One region of the Micromonospora sp. WMMD712 genome, then DNA from elsewhere that is predicted to be linked to it. Evidence: riboswitches for the same ligand, from Rfam matches in the RefSeq annotation. Region 1 holds a riboswitch; each other region holds the start of a gene.
What was found. Region 1 has a riboswitch for cobalamin ahead of O7633_RS05905 (ribonucleoside-diphosphate reductase subunit alpha). Riboswitches for the same ligand answer to the same signal wherever they lie in the genome.

Region 2: it holds a riboswitch for cobalamin, as region 1 does, so the genes downstream of both, O7633_RS23505 (acyl-CoA thioesterase) here and O7633_RS05905 (ribonucleoside-diphosphate reductase subunit alpha) in region 1, are expected to answer to the same signal.
Region 3: it holds a riboswitch for cobalamin, as region 1 does, so the genes downstream of both, O7633_RS23480 (cell wall anchor protein) here and O7633_RS05905 (ribonucleoside-diphosphate reductase subunit alpha) in region 1, are expected to answer to the same signal.

The regions. Positions count from the first base shown of each region.
Region 1 is NZ_CP120743.1:1,441,035-1,445,801, forward strand. It holds gene O7633_RS05895 (DUF3152 domain-containing protein) at 1-619, shown strand, start outside; gene O7633_RS05900 (ribonucleotide-diphosphate reductase subunit beta) at 571-1,548, opposite strand; gene O7633_RS05905 (ribonucleoside-diphosphate reductase subunit alpha) at 1,605-3,980, opposite strand; cobalamin riboswitch at 4,117-4,328, opposite strand; gene O7633_RS05910 (ester cyclase) at 4,571-4,767, shown strand, end outside.
Region 2 is NZ_CP120743.1:5,396,268-5,401,034, reverse strand. It holds gene tsaD (tRNA (adenosine(37)-N6)-threonylcarbamoyltransferase complex transferase subunit TsaD) at 1-1,036, shown strand, start outside; gene O7633_RS23505 (acyl-CoA thioesterase) at 1,219-1,731, opposite strand; cobalamin riboswitch at 1,846-2,066, opposite strand; gene O7633_RS23500 (ECF transporter S component) at 2,065-3,051, opposite strand; gene O7633_RS23495 (ATP-binding cassette domain-containing protein) at 3,048-4,679, opposite strand; gene O7633_RS23490 (CbiQ family ECF transporter T component) at 4,676-4,767, opposite strand, start outside.
Region 3 is NZ_CP120743.1:5,390,927-5,395,551, forward strand. It holds gene O7633_RS23470 (peptidase) at 1-989, shown strand, start outside; gene O7633_RS23475 (hypothetical protein) at 1,041-1,520, shown strand; cobalamin riboswitch at 1,590-1,729, shown strand; gene O7633_RS23480 (cell wall anchor protein) at 1,864-3,312, shown strand; gene O7633_RS23485 (hypothetical protein) at 3,390-4,193, shown strand; gene O7633_RS23490 (CbiQ family ECF transporter T component) at 4,186-4,625, shown strand, end outside.

The sequences.
Region 1 (4,767 bases):
GGCGGCCCCGGGAGCGGGGCGCGGCCGGCTGCTGCGCTACCGGGTGGCGGTCGAACGCGACATCCGGGGCGTCCCCGTGGCGGGCTTCGCCGCCGAGGTCACCCGGATCCTCTCCGACCCGCAGGGCTGGACCGCGGGCGGGACGTGGCGGCTGCGCCGGGTCGGCCCCGGTCAGCGGGCCGACTTCACCGTCCACCTGGCGACCCCGGACACCCGCGACCTGCTCTGCCAGGACGACCCGGACGGCTACACCTCCTGCCGCAACGGCGACCTGGTGGTCCTCAACGTCGCCCGCTGGGTCAAGGGAGCGCCCGGCTTCGGCACGGACCTCGCCCACTACCGCCGGTACCTGGTCAACCACGAGGTCGGCCACCGGCTCGGCATGGGCCACCAGCTGTGCCCCGGGCGGGGCCGCCCCGCGCCGGTGATGCAGCAGCAGACGCTCGGGCTGCACGGCTGCACGCCCAACGGGTGGCCGTACCCGAACGGCAGGCTCCACTCCGGGCCGCCCGGCGCCTACGCCGATCCGATCCCGCCCCGCGACCGGGGTCGGCCGGCGCGGACGCCGGGTCAGAAGTCCTCGTCGAAGCCCACCGTCCCGGTCACCCCGATCTGGTAGGCCGAGACCCGCCGTTCGAAGAAGTTCGACAGTTCCTGCACGTCCTGCAACTCCATGAACGCGAACGGGTTGCGGCTGTGGTAGATCGGCTCGATGCCGAGCGTGGCCAGCCGCCGGTCGGCCACGTGCTGGAGATACTCGCGCATGTCGGCCAGCGACAGCCCGGACACCCCCTGCTCCAGCAGGTCGGCGGCGAACTGCACCTCGCACTCCACGGCCTCGGTCAGCATCAGCCGCACCTGCCGCGCCAGCTCCGCGTCGAACAGCTCCGGCTCCTCGGCGCGCACGGTGTCCACCACGTCGAAGGCGAACGCCATGTGCATCGACTCGTCGCGGAACACCCAGTTGGTGCCGGAGGCCAGCCCGTGCAGCAGCCCCCGGGAACGCAGGAAGTACACGTAGGCGAAGGCGCCGTAGAAGAAGAGCCCCTCGATGCAGGCGGCGAAGCAGATGAGGTTGAGCAGGAACGCCCGCCGGTCGTCCCGCGTCCGCAGCTCCCGCAGCGCGTGGATCGAGTTGATCCACTTGTAGCAGAACTCGGCCTTGCGGGCGATCGACGGGATGTTCTCCACCGCCGCGAACGCGGCGAACCGTTCCCGCTCGTCGGGCACGTAGGTGTCCAGCAGGTTCAGGTAGAACTGGACGTGCACCGCCTCCTCGAACAGCTGCCGGGACAGGTAGAGCCGGCCCTCCGGGGAGTTGACGTGCTGGTAGAGGTTGAGCACGAGGTTGTTGGCGACGATGGTGTCGCCGGTGGCGAAGAACGCGACCAGCCGGGACACCAGGTGCTGCTCCGCCGGGGAGAGCCGGGCGAGGTCGGCGAGGTCGGAGTGCAGGTCGACCTCCTCGACGGTCCAGGTGTTCCTGATCGCGTCCTTGAACCGGTCGAAGAACCGCGGGTAGCGCATCGGCCGCAGGGTCAGGTCCATCCCGGGGTCGAGCAGCAGGGACCGCTCGCCGGCGGGGTGGGATTCGGAAACGGTGGTCACTGGCACGCCTCGCAGCTCTCGGGGTTCTCCAGGGAGCAGGCCAGCGCCTCGTCGGCGCTCACCGCGACGACCGGCCCGGTGGCCGGGGCGACCGCGACGGTGGCCTGCTGGATCCGGGTCGCGGGACGCGACCGCAGGTAGTAGGTGGTCTTCAGCCCGGACTTCCAGGCGTACAGGTACATCGAGGAGAGCTTGCCGATGGTCGGCGCGCTCAGGAACAGGTTGAGCGACTGCGACTGGTCGACGTACGGGGCGCGGGCGGCGGCCAGGTCGATCAGCGCGCGTTGCGGCAGCTCCCACGCCGTGCGGAACAGGCTCCGCACCGCCTCGGGCAGCTCGGTGACGCCCTGCACCGAGCCCTCGTCGCGCTTGATCCGCTCGCGGACCGCCGGGGTCCACAGCCCGCGCTCCTTCAGCTCACGGACCAGGTACGTGTTGACCTGGAGGAACTCGCCGGACATGGTCTCGCGCTTGAACAGGTTGGACACCTGCGGCTCGATGCACTCGTAGCAGCCGGCGATCGAGGCGATGGTGGCGGTCGGCGCGATCGCGACCAGCAGCGAGTTGCGCAGGCCGTGCGCGGCGATCCGCGCGCGCAGCGCGGCCCACCGCGCCGTCTGGGTGACCTCCGCGCCCCACAGGTCCGGGTGCAGCTCGCCGCGGGCGGCCCGGGTCCGGGCGTACGCCGGGTGCGGGCCGAACCGTTCGGCGAGGCCGGCGGAGGTCTCCAGGGCGGTCAGCAGGATCTCCTCCTGCACCCGGGTCGACAGCTCGCGGGCCTCGGGCGAGTCGAACGGCAGGCGCAGGGTGAACAGCGCGTCCTGCCAGCCCATCAGCCCGAGCCCGACCGGCCGCCAGCGCGGGTTCGACGCCGCCGCCTGCGCCGCCGGGTAGTAGTTGATGTCGATGACCCGGTCGAGGAACACCACCGCCGTGCGGACCGTCGCGCGCAGCCGGTCCCAGTCGACGCCGTCGGCCCCGACGTGCGCGCCCAGGTTGACCGAGCCGAGGTTGCACACGGCCGTCTCGGCGTCGTCGTTGACCTCCAGGATCTCGGTGCACAGGTTCGACAGGTGGATCACGTTGCCCGGCTCGCCGGTCTGGTTGGACAGCCGGTTGGACGCGTCCTTGAACGTCATCCACCCGTTGCCGGTCTGCGCGAGCGTGCGCATCATCCGCCCGTACAGGTCGCGGGCCTTCACGGTGCGGACGGCCTTCTTCTCCGCCGCCCGGTACGCGGAGTCGAACGCCTCGCCGTAGAGGTCGGGCAGCTCGGGGGCGTCGGACGGGTCGATCAGCGACCAGTCGCCGTCGGCCTCGACCCGGCGCATGAACTCGTCCGGGATCCAGTTGGCCAGGTTCAGGTTGTGGGTGCGCCGGGACTCCTCGCCGGTGTTGTCCCGCAGCTCCAGGAACTCCTCGACGTCCGGGTGCCACGGCTCCAGGTAGACGCAGGCCGCGCCCTTGCGCCGGCCGCCCTGGTTGACCGCCGCCACCCCGGCGTCGAGCGTCTTGAGGAACGGCACGATCCCGTTCGAGCGCCCGTTGGTGCCCCGGATCAGCGCGCCGCGGCCCCGCACCCGCGACCAGGAGATGCCGATGCCGCCGGAGAACTTCGACAGCTTCGCGACCTGGTGGTAGCGCTCGTAGATCGAGTCGAGTTCGTCGCGCGGCGAGTCGACCAGGAAGCACGACGACATCTGGGTGTGCCGGGTGCCGGAGTTGAACAGCGTCGGCGAGCTGGGCAGGTACGCCAGGCTGGACATCAGCCGGTAGAAGGCGACCGCCTCCCCCGGCGTCTGCGACAGTCCGCAGGCCACCCGCAGCAGCCAGTACTGCGGCGTCTCCACCACCAGCCGGGTCTGCGGGTGCCGCAGCAGGTAGCGGTCGGCGACGGTGCGCAGGCCGAAGTACTCGAACCGCAGGTCACCGGCCGGGTCGACGGCGTCGTCCAGCTCGCGGGCGTGGGCGGCCACGAACACGGCCGTGTCGTCGCCGATCAGGCCGAGGCCGTGGGCGTACCGGATGGACTGGCTGAAGCTGTCCACCTGCTGCCCGCGGACCTCCTCGGCCACGTACGCGGCCAGCAGCCGCGCCGCCAGCTTCGAGTACTGCGGCTCCTCGCCGATCAGCTCCGCCGCCGTCTGGATCGACAGCTTGTCCAGCTCGGCGGTGGTCGCCCCGTCGTACAGGCCGCTGATCGTCCTCGTCGCCACCCGCAGCGGATCGACCTCGTCCAGGTCGGCGACCCAGCGCTGCACCGCCTCGACGATCTTGTTGACGTCCACCGGCTCGGTGTCGCCGTCCCGCTTCCGGACCTGCATGACGTGCCGGCGTTGCCCCGGCCCCGCCAGCTCCCGCGTCGCGCCCATGTTCGCCCTCCTCAAGCCCGTCGCCGAGGTCGAGGGCGCGCGGGAGGACGCCGCCGGGCACCCGCGACGGCGCGCTTCGCCGCCGCTGCCCGGCTGATGGCGTCGGCCGTCCCACGCGGCCTTCGACCGCCGCACGCGACGCGTGCGGCACGCTGGCAGGTCTTCGGACTCGCGGGCGTCGTGCTCGGTGCCTACTGGCCGTCGCTTCCCAGGCCCGGCCGGGCCCAGTGCTTCGTTGACGGCGGTCGTTCCCACTCACCGCTGCGGGGCAGCCCCGGATTCGCACCGGGTTCCCTCTTGCCTCGACCACCGTGGAGCGGCGGTCGAACCAGCTACGGGTGACACCATATATGGGCGCAAGGCGAAGATGGCAACACCAGATGATGTGCCGGGCGAGTCGCCTCGCAGCGTGACCCCACCACCGCGACGGGTGAGCGGAGCGCCGGAACCGCGGGCGGCCGGCAGGGCGAGATGCAGTCGGTTGACAGACGCCGCGCGCCGCCGGCCGCACGAGACTGACCGGCGAGCCGTCGCGGCGGGGCCCGCCCCGGCTCGTCACCATCCCGACCCCTCGACCGAGAGGACCACCCATGTCCGAGGAGAACAAGCGGATCGTCCGCGACTACTTCCAGGAGCTCGACCGCGGCCGGACGACCCCGCTGCACCTGTGCACCGACGACTACCGGTTCCACCCGGCCGGGCTGCCGTCGATGGACCGGCAGGGGGTGAAGGAGTTCGGTGACGCCTTCTTCGCCGGCATGACCGACCTGCGCCACCCCCTCGTCGA
Region 2 (4,767 bases), 3.9 Mb from region 1:
GCCGGTCGTCCTCGGCATCGAAACGTCCTGCGACGAGACCGGCGTCGGCATCGTCGCCGACGGCGTCCTGCTCGGCGACGCCCTCGCCACCAGCATGGACGAACACGCCCGCTTCGGCGGCGTCGTCCCCGAGATCGCCGCCCGCGCCCACCTGCACGCCATCACCCCCATGGTCGAACACGCCCTGCAGCAGGCCGGAATCGGCTTCGCCGACATCGACGCCGTCGCCGCCACCGCCGGCCCCGGCCTCGCCACCGCCGTTCAGGTGGGCCTCGCCGCCGGCAAGGCCTACGCCCTCACCCTCGGCGTCCCCCTCTACGGCGTGCACCACCTCGCCGGCCACGCCGCCGTCGACATCCTCGACCACGGCCCCCTCCCCCAGCGCAGCATCGCCCTCATCGTCTCCGGCGGGCACACCTCGCTCCTGATCCTCGGTGACCTCGCCCGCGACCCCGTCATCCACCTCGGCGACACCGCCGACGACGCCGCCGGCGAAGCCTTCGACAAGGTCGCCCGCCTGCTCGGCCTGCCCTACCCCGGTGGCCCCGCCATCGACCGGGCCGCCCGCGAAGGTGACCCCACGGCAATCGCCTTTCCGCGCCCGATGACCGGACCGCAGGACCCGCCGTACCGATTCTCGTTCTCCGGCCTGAAGACCGCCGTCGCCCGCTGGACCGAACGCCACTGCGGGCCGCTACCTGTGGCCGACATCGCCGCGTCGTTCCAGGAAGCCGTCGCCGACATACTTACCCGCAAGGCCGTCGCCGCGTGCCGCGACCACCACGTCGACACGCTTCTGCTCGTCGGCGGCGTCGCCGCCAACAGTCGCGTACGCGCCCTCGCCGAACAGCGCTGCGCTGCCGTCGGTATCACCCTGCGCGTCCCCGCGCCGCGACTCTGCACCGACAACGGCGCCATGATCGCCGCCATCGGCGGTCTTCTCGTGCGCGCCGGCATCCCCCCGTCACCGCTGACCCTGGGCGCCGACCCCAGCGCCCGGCTGACTCATGCCACCATCGGCAAGGACCTGCGCTGACTGTCCACACGGGCCCTCCGGACACGCGAGACACCGCTCACCAGGCTACAGAACGAACGAAGACTCCTTCAGAGGAGCAGTCGCACAACCGCAATCCACGCCGATGACGACCAACGCAACAACGATCCTGAGCGGTGGTGGCGAGGTGATCGGCGGGCGTCGCGGCGACAATGCGACAGGTCTCAGCCGTCCTCGGCACCGTCGAGTAGCGCCCGACGCAAGGCGAGACGGTGCTCGCGGCGGATCTGCGCCTCACGGTAGCGTCGCCGGTCGCCGTCGGTCTCGGCCAGCAGCGGCGGCACCGGCCGTGGTTGCCCGTCGTCGTCGACGGCGACCATGACCAGATGCGCGGTGGCCACGTCGACCGGCGGCACCGCCCGATCCCACCGATCCGCGCTGACCTTGACGGCGACCTCCATCGAGCTGCGGCCGGCCCAGGTGATCCGGGCGTCGACGTGGACGACGTCGCCGACCCGCACGGCGCGCAGGAAGGCGGTCTCGTCGATGGCGGCGGTGACTGCGGGCCCGTCGGAATGCCGAGCGGCCACCACTCCGGCGACGGAGTCGATGAGGTTGAGAATCCGGCCGCCGTGGACGGTGCCCATCAGGTTGGTGTGATGCTGGTCCATGATCTGTGACAGGGTCAGATGCGACGCCGACGGGGGCCGGCCGGCGAGAATGGCGCTCTCGTGCATGGTTCATCCGTCCTCGGGAAGCATGCCGTCGACCAGCCGGCACGCACGTCGAGGACCCGCCGCAGCGCGTCACCCGCCCGACCCGCCCGCGAGGTCGACGGCTGCGCACACACCTCTTGTGTGCGCAGCGCGGGCAGGTCTTCGGACTCGCGGGCATGACCGGGTACGCCGGTGTCTCCTACTGGCCGTCGCTTCCCGGGCCCTACGGGCCCAGTGCCGGTGACGGCGGTCGTTCCCACTCACCGCTGCGGGGCAGTCCCGGATTCCCACCGGGTTCCCTCTTACGACGCCCGAGCGTGACAACGCCTGGGCGAACCAGCGCCGGTAACCAGCCTAGCGTTCTTGGTCAGCTGACGGCCGGCTCGGACCTGGATGTGACCTACCTCCCCCATCGCCCTTGCCGATGGATCCGGGTGGCCTGGCGGGTGACGCAGAGGCCGGCCCGGCGGCGGGATCGGTCACGTCGGTGCCGGCCGGGCCTGCGACCTCGGCGCTGTCGGCGACCGGGTCCGGCGGCTGCGGTTCGGCTGCGACGAAGGTGACCGGAGCGTCGAACGCGGCTCGGCGCGCGGCGCGGCGCAGCGCGGCGAGCACCGCCGGGCCGGCCAGGACGATCGCCACCGCGGTGGTGATCGCGCGGCCGGTGTCCCAGCCGAAGGTGGAGGTGACTGCGGTGAACAGGGCGAGGCGGTGCAGGTTCTCCAGCACCGGCGCGCCCGCGACGTAGGACAGTTGGGTGTCCGCTCCGACGCTGAACGGCCAGAACCACAGGTTCATCAGCAGGCCGTAGCCGTAGGCGGCGAGCGCGCCGTAGGCCGCCAGGACGGCGGTCTCGGCCCGTCCGCGCAGCCTCGCCGGAAGCAGGCCGGCGCCCAGGCCGATCCAGGACGCGCACAGCATCTGGAACGGCAGCCACGGTCCGACACCGGCGGTGAGCAGGGCGGAGGCGAACAGGGACGTCGAACCGAGCAGGAAACCGAATCCGGGGCCGAAGACCCGGCCGGCTAGGACGAGGAGGAAGAACACGGTCTCGATGCCGGCGGTGCCCGCGCCCAGGGGGCGCAGCGCGGCGTTGACGGCGGCGAGCACACCGAGCATCGCCAGGGCTTTGCTGTCCATGCCACCGGAGGTGAGTTCGGCCAGCACGAGCGCCACGAGCACCGGCAGCATCAGGAAGAAGACCACCGGTGCCTCGCCGGTGCGGGCGGTGGATTCCGGCTGCGCGGGGACGAAGAACGGCCAGGTGAAGGTCGCCAGGGCGGCGGCCGAGGCCAGGGCCAGCACCACGGCGGTACGCGGGGCGACCCGCAACACGGTCACGCCGGTGCCTGGGTCTGGGTCAACGCGGTGGCGACCTGTTCCACAGTGAGCCACGGCGCGGGGGCGAGGACCTTGGCCACCTGCGGGGCGAACGCCGGTGACGCGAGCATGACCTCCGCCGTGCTGCCGTCGGAGACGATGTCCCCCTCGGCCATGACGATCACCCGATCGGCGAGGGCCGCGACGAGTTCGACATCGTGGGTGGCGACCACCACGGCGCGGCCGGCGGCGGCCAACGCGCGGACGACCTCGGTGAACTGCCGCTTGGCGTGGTAGTCCAGGCCACGGGTCGGCTCGTCGAGCAGCACCACCGGCGGAGCGGCGGTGAGCTGGACGGCGAGCGCGAGGGCCAGCCGCTGCCCCTCGGACAGGTCACGGGGATGCCGGTCGGCGGGCAGGCCGGGGGTGAGCTGGTCCAGCAGCGCCCGGCAGGTGCCGGTCGGCGCCGCGGTCTCCCGGTCGGCCTGGGCGCATTCGGCGTCCACGGTCTCCAGGTAGAGCAGATCGCCGGAGTTCTGCGGGACAAGGCCGACGTGCCGGCGGGCCCGGCCCGCCGGCAGCCTCTTCGGGTCGACGGTCCCCTGCGGTCCGGCCACGTCGACGGTGCCGCCGTGGCGGGGGCCGCTACCCTGCACCGCCCACAGCAGACTCGACTTGCCGGACCCATTGCGGCCCATCAACGCGACGACCTCGCCGGAACGCAGGTCGACGTCGACGCCGGCCACCGCGACCGTGCCCGGATACCGTACGACGATCTTCCGCGCGGTCAGCGCCGCCGCCCTCTCCGTCATCGTCTCGGGCGGCGGCGGGTCCACGTCAGCGAGCCGACGCCGCAGGCCGGACGCCTGCCGACGAGCGTCGCGCACCGACAGCGGCAGGGGTGTCCAGCCGGCGAGGCGACCCAGCTCGATCAGCGGCGGCGCGATGTCGATGTGCGCCAGCACCGTTGCCGGTGTCCCGTCGATCACGCTCCCGTCGCCGGGCAGGTAGAGCAGCCGGTCGGCGTACTGCACCACCCGCTCCAGCCGGTGCTCGGCCAACACCACGGTCACGCCGAGGTCGTGTACCAGCCGGGTGACGGTGGCGAGCACGTCCTCCGCGGCGGTGGGGTCCAACGCGGAGGTGGGCTCGTCGAGCACCAGCACCCGGGGATGGGCCGTGAGCACCGCGCCGATGGCGACCCGCTGCTGCTGGCCGCCGGAAAGCGTCCGCAGCGGCCGGTCGCGCAGGTCCGCGATGCCGAGCAGGTCGAGGGTCTCCTCCACCCGCTTGCGCATGACCGTCGGTGGCAGGGCCAACTGCTCCATCCCGTACGCCAGTTCCTCCTCGACGGTGTCGGTGACGAACCCGGCCATGGGGTCCTGACCGACCACGCCGACGACGTCGGCGAGGTCGCGTGGCGGGTGCCGGCGGGTGTCCCGGCCGTCCACGGTGACGGTGCCGTGCAGGGTGCCGCCGGTGAAGTGCGGCACCAGTCCGTTGATCGCCCGCAACAGGGTCGACTTGCCGGCGCCGGTCCGGCCGGCGACCAGGCAGAGCTCGCCCTCCTCGACCCGGAGCGTCACGTCCCGCAGCGGCGGCGACCCGCCCTCGACGTAGCGGACGGTGACCCGGTCAAAAATGATCATAAGGGGCCTTCCGTCACCGGCGACGACGTGGTGGCGGGGCGTGCCGTGTCCACCCGCGGGCCTGGGGCGGGGAGCGCCGGGACCGCCG
Region 3 (4,625 bases), 3.9 Mb from region 1:
CCGCCCTCACAGTCACCACGCCCGCGCTCGCCGCTCCCGCGCCCGCCGGCCCGACCCGGGCGGAGGCCGCCGCCGGGTGGCTGGCCCGGCAACTAATCGACGGGGAACGCTTCGAGGTGGTCTACGACGGGGTCGCCTACCCGGACCAGGGGCTCACCCTCGACGCGGTGTTCGCCTTCGCCGCTGCCGGCGTCGCCGACGACTCCGGCACGCGGGCGCTGGCCTGGGTCAGCCGGCCGGACGTCCGCGACGCCTACGTGGGCGACGGCACGACCGAGGCGTACGTCGGCGCCACCGCCAAACTCGCCCTCGCCGTCGCGGTGCGCGGCGGTGACCCGACGGATGTGGGCGGGGTGGACCTGGTCGCCCGCCTGCGCTCGCTCCAGTCGCCGACCGGCCGGTTCACCGACCGGTCGGCGTTCGGCGACTACAGCAACGCCTTCAGTCAGTCCTTCGCGATCCTCGCGCTGGACCGGACCGCACAGGGCGTGCCGGCAGCGGCCGCGTCCTGGCTGGCCGGCACCCGCTGCGCCGACGGTGGCTACCCGCTGCTGCCCGCCCAGCCGGTCTGCACCTCCGACGTGGACGCCACCGCGCTCGCGGTGCAGGCGTTGCGGGCGGCCGGCCGCAGGGCCGACGCCGCCCCGGGGCTGCGCTGGCTGCTCTCGGTGCAGGGCGCGAACGGCGGGTTCGCCAACGTAGGGGGAACACCGAACGCGAACAGCACCGGGCTCGCCGCGCAGGCGCTGCGCGATGGTCACCGGCCGCTGGCCTGGGCGCGGGCCCGCACGTTCCTCGCCGGACTCCAGGTCGACTGCGCCGGCGCGTCAGCCGACCGGGGGGCGGTCGACTTCGACGGCGGCGCCTTCGACCCGGCCACCGCCGCCCGCGCCACCGCGCAGGCCGTCCTCGGTCTGACCGGCGCTGGGTACGCCCACCTGTCCGCCGCCGGCGCGACGACCGGCGCACCGACCCCCGACTGCCCGTGAGCCGTTCCGTCGCTCGCCTGATTCTCATTCGTCTGCTCTCGGGGAGGACCCATGTTTCGAATCGTCATTCGTAGGCGGCTTGCCGGACTGTTGGCCGCCGCCGTCGCCGCCGTCGCGCTGACCGCCGTCGAGCCTGCGCCGCAGGCCGCGCACGCCGCCGCGTGTACCGGCACGTCGGGGGTCACCGTGGTGGTCGACTTCGCCGCCCTCGGCGGCGGGGTCCAGGTGGCCTGCGCCCTCGGCGACCCGGCGACTGGGCTGGCCGCCCTCCAGGGCGCGGGCTTCACCGTGACCGGAACCTCGCGCTGGGGACTGGCGTTCGTGTGCCGGATCAACGGCAAGCCCACCGCCGCGACCGAGCCGTGCGTCAACACTCCACCCGTCACCGCGTACTGGTCGTACTGGCACGCGCCGAGCGGCGGCGCCTGGTCCTACAGCACGTCCGGCGCGACCAGCTACAACCCCGCGCCGGGCAGCGTCGAGGGCTGGTCCTTCGGCGCGGGCGCCCCACCGAGCATCGCCGCTCCCTGACCCGTCGACCGACGTGCCGGGTGCCGGCCACCGCTCTGGCGTCACTCGACGTGCGGGCGGTACCGTGTCGGCACCCGGTTCACGCCGGGCACACAACTGCATACGTCCCGTGTGGGGGAAAGTCGGTTGAAGCCGGCGCTGACCCGCAACCGTGAGCGAGGCATCGACCCCGCGAGCCGGAATGCCTCGCCCGGGACGAGCGGCTTCCACTGTCGAGGTCTACAGGGTGAAGTCCGGGCCGCCGAGGTCCGTCCACCCCGCGCAACGCGTCGTCATGCGAGCGGGTGCCGACTCCTCGGCTGCGTTCCGGCGCCTTCACCGACCGCTCTGCGAAAGGCACCCCATGTCCCTGTCCCGGCACCGGCGGATCGGCACCGGTCTCGCCGCCAGCACAGCGGCGACCCTCGCCGCGATCGCCGCCCTGCCCCTGACCGTGGTTGCCGCACCGGCACCGGCCGACGCCGCCGCGGCACGCGAGGCAGCGTCCTGGTTGGCCGGTGAGGTCGCCGACGGGGCACTTCCCGGGCCGTTCGGGAGCCCTGACTGGGGCCTGACCATCGACGGAATCATCGCGTTGTCCGCGACCGGGGTGGCCGTGCCGACCCGGCAGGCGGCGACCGCGCAGGTCGCGGCGCACGTGCGCTCCTACAACAGCTACGACGACTGGGGCATCGAGGGCTTCACCGACGGCGGGGCCACCGCGAAGCTGCTCTACGCGGCCGCCGCCGCCGGAGCTGATCCCACCGACTTCGGCGGTTTCGACCTGCGGGCCGAGGCCCTGTCGCTGGTCGCCGGGGCGGACGCCGGGCATCAGCGGGGGCGGATCACCAGCCGCACCACCGCCGACAGCGGTCCGGACGCCAGCAACACCTTCGACCAGTCCTTCACGGTGCTGGGCCTGGCCCGCAGCGGCGACGTCCCGCAGGACACCGTCGACTTCCTCGTCCGGCAGCAGTGCGCGGCCGGTGGCTTCCGGCTCTACCCCGACACGGGGGACGGCCCGTCGCCGTCGTGCGACGAGCAGGCCGGCGCCACCCTCGACGTCGACTCGACCGCGATGGCCGTGCAGGCGCTGCTGGCCGCCGCAGACGAAGGGGCCACGGGTGCCGCGGCCGCGGCGGATCGGGGCGTGGACTGGTTGGTCGCCCAGCAGCATTCCGACGGGTCGTTCGGCGGCTCGGGGCCGACGACCGGCGCGAACTCCAACAGCACCGGCCTGGCCGGGCAGGCGCTCGCCGCCTCCGGACGCCATGCCGAGGCCGCCCGCGCAGCGGGCGCGCTCCGCGTGCTCCAGCTGACCACGTCGCACGGCGGCGCAGCCGCCGACGCGGGAGCCATCGCCTACAACGCCGAAGGCCTGGCCGCCGCTGTCGGGTCCGGGATCGACGACGTCTCCCGGGACCAGTGGCGTCGGGCCACCGCGCAGGCACTGCTCGGTCTCGCCCAGGTGCCGCTCGGCCGCATCGGCCTCGACCTTCCGCCGTCGTCGCCCGGGCCGACTCCAACGGGCACGGCCTCACCGACCGGAACGGCGTCCCCCACACCCACCGGGTCGCCGACGCCGACCGCACCGGCCAGCCCGACCCCGAGTGCGTCCGCCAGCACCACGGCACCGGCCCCGTCACCCACCGTGTCGGCGACCGCCGCCCCGACTGCCGCGCCGACCGCCCCGGGGGGTGCGGGTGGCCTACCGACGACCGGCGCGGCGATCACCACGTACGTGCTGATCGCGCTCCTGATGGTCGGTGGTGGGTCGCTGCTGCTGCTCCTCAGCCGACGGAGGGCGACGTGATCGTCCGGATCGTCCGCGCCGGGCTGGCCGTCGTCCTGGCCGCCGTCGGCGTGGTGGGCGAACCGGGCAGCCCGGCGATGGCCGCCGGTGCGGCCGGCTACTGCCCGGACGCCTCCGGCGTCACCGTGGTGGTCGACTTCAACGAACTCGGCGGCGGAACGGTGGTGCGGTGCGCCCGGGGCGAGCAGCCGACCGGCCTGACGGCGCTGAAGAGCGCCGGTTTCCAGGTCACCGGCACGCTGCGCTGGGGCGAGGGGTTCGTCTGCCGGATCGAGGGCAAACCGTCGGCGGCGGCCGAGAAGTGCGTCGACACGCCTCCGGCCAGCGCCTACTGGTCGTACTGGCACGCGGCCGACGGTGGCAGTTGGACGTACAGCGACAAGGGTGTGCTCAACCGCAAGCCGCCGGCCGGCACCTTCGAGGGCTGGTCGTTCTCCCTCAACCGCACCGCCAACGACGCGCCCCGTCCCGGCATCGCACCGAAACGACCGTCGCCACCACCACCGCCCACCACCGGTGGCGCACCGGTCACGCCACCGGCAGGCGGCGGGCCGGTCGCGCCTTCGTCGGCGGCCGGCGGTGGCCCCGGTTCGGCAGCGCCGACGACACGCGCGTCCGGGTCTGCGGCGCCCTCCGCTAGGACACCGGTCAGTGGATCGCCGGAGACACCTGGCGCGCCGGCCACCGCGCCGCCGACCGGCGGGTCCGGCGGCCCATCGCCGAGCGACTCCGAGGAACCGGTGCTGACCGGTGTCGCCGCACCCCGTGGCGACGGTGGCGTCCCGCTGGGCACGGCGGCGGGGGTGTTGCTGCTGGCGGCACTCGCCGCCGGTGGCGTGATCGCCGCCAGGCGGCGGCGGACCGCCGACCAGGATGACTGACCGGGCCAGACGCCACCCGGGCGCGACCGCCCGGACCGGCCGGGCGGCGTCGTGGTGGCCGTCGGCGCCGCTGCCCCGAGGGCTGCACCCGGGCGCGTGGTGGCTCTGGGCGCTGGGCTTGGCCACGGCGGCCAGTCACACCACCAATCCGTTGCCGCTGGCACTGCTGATCGCCGTCGCCGCGCTGGTGGTCGTCCGGCGGCGCGGCGACGCGCCCTGGGCGCTGGCGTTCCGGATGTACCTGGTGCTCGGCGCGGTGATCGTGGTGATGCGGGTGGTGTTTCGCATCGTGTTCGGCGGCGGGCAGGGCGACCACGTGCTGATCCGGTTGCCGGAGGTCCCGCTGCCAGCCTGGGCGGCCGGCATCCGGTTGTTCGGGCCCGTCGCCGTCGAGCAGGTCCTCGGCGGGTTCTACGACGGGCTGCGGCTGGC